DNA from 2 places in the Alteromonas sp. PRIM-21 genome. Region 1 is predicted to be linked to the other one. Evidence: predicted binding sites of a transcription regulator. Region 1 holds the regulator's gene; the other holds the start of a gene.
What was found. The regulator LexA, encoded in region 1, represses DNA repair genes until DNA is damaged. The targets are predictions, from matches to a motif close to TACTGTATNNNNATACAGTA.
Positions count from the first base shown of each region.

Region 1 (3,200 bases):
ATTTCTGAAATAGTGTGGGACAGCAGTAGCTTCACGCAATACAACGAGTACAAAAAGCGGAACTTGTATTTCGCTAGCTTTGATAACCTTTTTGGTACCACGATTTTAACCGGTGAGGTAACGATAAGTAATACCTCAGGAAGTCATCCAAACTCAAAAGGGGTGCCGCAAGGGCACCCCCGCATTAGTCGGTTTTTAGGGCTACCGATTAAGGTTAAAGATAGAGTAGTGGGCATGATTGGTTTAGCCAATAAATTCGAGCCCTACGCCTTAGATGATGCAGAGTTTTTACAACCTTTATTAGACGCATTAGCAGGTCTTTTCTATGCGGTAGAGCTGGAAGAAGCGCGTGCGATAGCTGAAGAGAAGTTGCGTAAGCTGGCTATGACTGATTCGCTAACTGGGCTGTACAATCGGCGAGCTTTTGTTGATAAATGCCATCAACTCTCTGCACAAAGCAATAGAGTGAGCGTAGCGGTAATCGATATAGACCACTTTAAAAAAGTTAACGATACTTATGGACATGATGCAGGGGACCAAGCCCTAATTTCAGTAGCCCACCTAATAGAAGAATATTATGTGGAGCCCGATATTGTTTCACGTCTTGGTGGAGAAGAGTTTGCGATAGTAGCAATTTCAGACAACAAAAAAGACGAAGAAATGCGATTTAACAAACTTCGAGAGGCTGTTGAAAAAACAGAAGTTAGATACAAGAAAGACACGATATCTGTAACAATAAGTATTGGTGCCGTTTTTGCTGAGGATAGCTTGAACCTTGACTTTAGTGGGTTACTTTCAAAAGCTGATAAACTGCTATATACGGCGAAAAAGAATGGCCGAAATCAAGTTATTCTTGAGTGACGACTAATACCGTGAGTATTTTCTTAGTTAGTTTCATAAATTTTCCATTGTAATTAATGAATTAAGTTTTATTTGTAGGGTAATTAACATCTGCCCAAAATTACACTAAGCGTTGAGCGTGTCAGTTTCGTGATAATGGGGTTACGAAATGGCTACATTTTTTATAGGAAATAAAGAATGTTAAAAGCACCTAGAGCTTTTCTCACAAGGCTTACTACTTGTTATTTGTTTTTAGGTGTATATACTTACAGGAACTGTATGAACAGACAGGTCTTTTATGCGCCCACTCACAGCTCGACAAACTGAAGTTTTAGAACTTATTAAAACAACCATGCAAGAAACGGGAATGCCGCCTACGCGTGCGGAAATTGCTCGTCAACTTGGTTTTCGTTCTGCCAACGCAGCAGAAGAACATTTGAAGGCATTGGCGCGTAAGGGCGTAATTGAAATTTTGCCTGGTACCTCTCGTGGTATTAAGCTAAATATCCCCCTTGAGGACACCGCACCAGAAGAAGAAGGTCTGCCTCTAATCGGGCGCGTGGCGGCTGGTGAGCCAATTTTGGCACAAGAGCATGTAGAATCTCACTACAAAGTCGACCCTGCTTTGTTTCAGCCTCAGGCAGACTTTTTACTTCGTGTAAACGGCATGAGTATGAAGGACATAGGTATCTTGGATGGCGATCTTCTTGCTGTACATCGCACGACTGATGTCCACAACGGTCAGGTAGTTGTAGCGCGGGTGGATGAAGACGTTACGGTTAAGCGTTTAGAAAAGCGCGGTCGTGAAGTATTACTTCATGCTGAAAACGAAGAGTTTTCGCCAATTAAAGTAGACCTTGCTAATGAGCCTTTTGCTATAGAAGGTATTGCCGTGGGTGTGATAAGAAACGCCGACTGGATGTAAGGTTTTAGCATCTTCAATCAAAAGCGGCGTATTAGCCGCTTTTTTTATGTCTTTTAGTACCAAATTTTAGTTAATTTTCTTAGTTTAGCGTTTATTGGTATGTTTCAAAATTATGAAATATGACATCACCATTGTATGAAAGATATGCGCTATTTGGCCCGAGTATAGAGTGGCTAAAGCACATTTATTATTTGAAAGTTTGTTTGAAAAACACGACAAGTGATGTGTTAACTGTTGATTTTGTGACCAAATAAAGCTTCATCCTTATCAACTCCCCGTTCAAAATGCGCGTTTGATTTTTTAAGCGCCGTCAGCACGCCTAATACCCACTCTACCAAAATTGTAACGCAACCCTGCCACATAAAATGATTAAAAATTAACCTCTTCATTAAATTTTTAATAGAAAAGACTAGACGGCACGGCATTATTGCGCAATTCTTATACAGAGATTAACAAAATAATAACAATGACTCTAAATTTGTTTTACAAGTTGAGGTGATGGGTCAATCGTTCGCAAACCATTTGGTAGGGCAGCGCGCAAAATAATCAGCGTTTTTGGTCTTGCTATTACGGAGGTGCTGAGTGAAACAACTAACGACCGTTTTCGCAAAGTGGTGTTCAACAATACCGTTTTTGCTTTTTTCCCCGTTACTTCTTGCGCAAGAAGTCAGTGAAGAAGTCTCTTCTCTTAATTTAAGACGCGGTGCCACCGACATCAGCGGGCAGGTTTATGATCTGCATATGCTGATGTTCTTTATATGCGTAGGGATTGCGGTAGTCGTGTTTGGGGTGATGTTTGCCTCAATGTATCTTCATCGGAAGTCTCGTGGCGCTAAGCCCGCTAACTTTCACGAAAACGTGAAGGTTGAAATAGCATGGACCGTTGTTCCTTTTCTTATTCTAATTTTTATGGCTGTGCCGGCGGCGAACACGCTTATTGCAATGGAAGATACGTCTGAGCCTGACATGACAGTGTTAGTCACGGGCTCTCAGTGGAAATGGCACTACAAGTACATGGACAGCGACGTGGAATTTTACTCACTGCTTGCTACTCAGCGTGAGCAAATAGAGAACAAATTCCAGAAAACAGACAATTACTTGCTTGAAGTTGACCGTCCGTTAGTCATTCCAACTGGGAAAAAAGTACGTTTTCTTATTACCTCTGACGACGTTATCCATTCGTGGTGGGTTCCAGATTTTGCCGTTAAAAAAGATGCAAACCCAGGCTTTATTAACGAGTCATGGGCCAAGGTCAATGAGCCGGGCATTTATCGCGGGCAGTGCGCAGAACTTTGCGGAAAAGACCATGGCTATATGCCAGTAGTGGTTATCGCTAAAGAGCCAGCAGAATTTGATAAATGGATGGGCGAACAAGAAGAAATTGTTCGCAAAGCCAAAGAAGAAGAGCAACGCCTACTTTCTATGAATATGTCCA
Region 1 is NZ_JADOEK010000008.1:116,694-119,893, forward strand. It holds gene IW644_RS12565 (sensor domain-containing diguanylate cyclase) at 1-861, shown strand, start outside; gene lexA (transcriptional repressor LexA) at 1,139-1,765, shown strand; gene coxB (cytochrome c oxidase subunit II) at 2,348-3,200, shown strand, end outside.

Region 2 (3,200 bases), on a different contig from region 1:
GGTGTTATGTTTATGAAGGGCTAATACCTTTGCAGCCTCAATTGTCCATGCGCTAGCAAAATGATAACGAATATCTGCCTCTTCGAGTGCTTGGGTTAGGGTTTTCCACAGCGGTTTATGCCCGCCATAGTAATGGATTAGGTTATCTAGTCTAACTGCCAGACCATTTACGCTATTCGAATGAATGTGGCTGTCTAGTACGATGTCAGAAGCAAGAGGGTACAGCCTATGGGCTAGCTGCGTCAGCATATGCTTTTCGGCTTCTTCACTGAAAGGCAGAATATGCACGTAGGGGCACAGCGCCGCGGCTTGGGCAAGTCCATGACCAATTTCAATGCCCTCTTTTTTCGCAATATCATTACATTGCGTAATTTTGTTCGTTTTGCTGCAATACACAGCAATAGGTGTATTCGAGGGTAATGACGAAGAATTTCCGTTAGATTCGTCTCCAGATTCGTTTCTAAGCCCTTTCCTGTGCGCACGTGTACTTGTAGCCGCTTTGAAGTGGCTGTCTAAAGTAAGTTGATAGCAGTAAATATAGGCCCACAACATTATTAGCTCACAGAATGTAAAGCCTGATCGGAAAGCGTATTATGTGCCATGGCCCATTTAATGGCGTGATTGTCAGGGGTCCACCGATGAGAAATAACAATGTTATCTTTTGGCCACCCATGACGTTGTTTGCGTATATTCACCGACAAGGCGTGGGGTTTGCCAAGTAGCGCAATATCTAAAGTGATGGGCAATGAGTTGTCGTTTTGGCTTGGTGTGCTGGCTTGTAAACTTGTCTGTAGTGTCTGATGTTGAGGGGGAGTATACAGCAAGCACAGCGCATCGTTATGCGTTGCTGCAACTTGTAGGCGGCGTGCTTCTTTTTGATTTACAGCATTACTCCACAGCACCACGCAATGGCAAGCCGTACTTTTTAAGCACTGCTCTGCTGCCCACAATGACTCTTGTTCTTCACTTGTTTTTACTACCAGTACCTGTTGCGCTTTAAGCCCCAGATTTTCTAACCATGGCGATTGAAGTAGCCCAGGAGGGTTAATAAACACCACCAGTTTGTGGGTGCGATGCTGACAAATAACCCGTTTAAAGAGTGAAAGCTCACCCACGCCGGTTAGTGAGGAAATACGTACAAGCCCCGTAGAAGCCACGCCCCCGTTAAGCGCTTTATCCAGACACGGAAAACCCAGCGAAAACTTAGCTTCACTTTGCTTTTTATCTCTGGCCCGCCAAATATGGGGATGCTTGTTAAGTACGGATAACGACTTTTTCATGGCACTCAAAATAAACTGTATTTTTATACAGTATTATAGGCCAGCAACAACCCTTTTCAAGATAAAAGGTTTTTGTCTTGTTGTTTTAACTGCTAACTTACTGATTAGTTTGGAAAGGTAAAAAGATTAAACTTTTAAAAGAGTAGTGATATAGACGAGGGTCGCCAATCCTAACAACACAGTAAAGCGGGCGACCCTAACGCGTAATTAGCACTTTATCGGCGCTAACATGGGGATAAGAGTAAGAGGCTACTCTTGTGATGACGGTTCTTTTTGTGATTTTGCTGCAGTACCGCTTACGGTTGCTGTAACGGTTTGGCAAAAAGCAATAAATCCGTCTGCTGTATTTTTTGCCCATACCATGCGAACGTTGCTAGGTAGGGCCTTCACCACTTCACGAATTTCCTCAAGAGTGGCATCTTCATTCTGTAATGCCTTATTTAAAGATTCTTCAAGGGACATACCTTTTTCACAACAAGCCATAATAATGGTTGAAAAGTTGCGCATAAGCGGGTGCAGCGCATTGTATTGAGTTTGGTCAATAAGACGGCTTTTATAGGCACTTTCAATACGCGCGGTAAGGTTTTTTTCCAACGCATCTGTAACAAGAACAAGATTGCGATAAGCATACGTAACCTTGTTACTGGTCTGTTTATTCGAGTGGCGCAACAGCGCCAGCTCTTTTTGCAAATTCTGCGCTCGCAGCACAAAGTAAATTAAAAACAGGATAAGTAATCCTATAACTCCAAATGCAACGATCATGTTTATTTTGCCTTTTGTTCTTCTATAAACGTGTTGATATTTTGTTCCAATATGAAAAGTGGAACTGAGCCATTTTCTAACACCGCGCGGTGAAATTTGCGCACGTCAAAACGCTCACCTAAAGCAGTCTCTGCTTTTTCGCGAAGGCCTTTTATTTTGATTTCACCAATTTTGTATGACAGCGCTTGCGCTGGCCAAGAGATATAGCGGTCTATTTCCGTATTAACGTTGTGTTCTGAAAGCGCGGTGTTTTCCATCATATAGTCCACCGCTTGCTCTCGGCTCCAACCCATTGTATGCATACCGGTATCGACCACTAAGCGACACGCACGCCACATTTCGTAGCTTAAGCGACCGAAGTTGTCGTACGGCGTTTCATAAATACCTGCTTCAATACCTAAAAACTCAGAGTACAGACCCCAGCCTTCACCAAACGCTGAAATGTAAGTGTTGCGACGTACCATAGGTAAGTCTTCAAGCTCTGCTGCTAATGAAATTTGAAGGTGATGGCCCGGCACCGCTTCGTGTAATGTCAAAGCAGGCAGCGCATATAAAGGGCGCTTATCAAGAGCGTAAGTATTTACCCAGTAATATCCTGGCTGATCATCGCGGCTAGGATGGATGTAACGGCCCGTTGTGTATTTAGGTGCAATAGCATCTGGCACGGGGGCTACACCGTAGGGCGTTCTTGGTAGATACTCAAAAAGAGAAGGGAGTTTCGCGTCCATTTTCTTTGCAATAAACGACGCCTCTTTTAGCAAATCTTTAGCGCTGGTGGCATAGAACTGTGGATCTTCGCGTAAAAACCTAATGAAGTCGTTAATGTCGCCATCAAAGCCAAGCTCATCTACAATTTGCTGCATTTGCGCGCGAATGCGTTTTACTTCAGACAAACCCAAATCATGGATTTCCTGAGGGGTCATATCTGTAGTGGTGTAATGCTTGGCTCTATTGGCGTAATAGGCCACACCATCAGGCCAGTTGTTTGCGGCAATATCTTCACGGGCGTTAGGAATGTATTCCTCTACCATGAAGTCGTAAAACATTTGATATGCAGGCAGTACACTGTTGTTTATTGCTGCTTTGCCTTTCTCTGCAAGCGCTGCCTTTTGCTCGGCAGTAAAGTACTCAGGAAAACGAGTAAACGGAGAATAAAAA
Region 2 is NZ_JADOEK010000006.1:6,628-9,827, forward strand. It holds gene IW644_RS10125 (Y-family DNA polymerase) at 1-552, opposite strand, end outside; gene IW644_RS10130 (recombinase RecA) at 555-1,280, opposite strand; gene IW644_RS10135 (hypothetical protein) at 1,530-2,042, opposite strand; gene IW644_RS10140 (DUF885 domain-containing protein) at 2,045-3,200, opposite strand, start outside.
Region 2: the regulator LexA is predicted to act here: its motif matches at 1,294-1,313, upstream of IW644_RS10130 (recombinase RecA).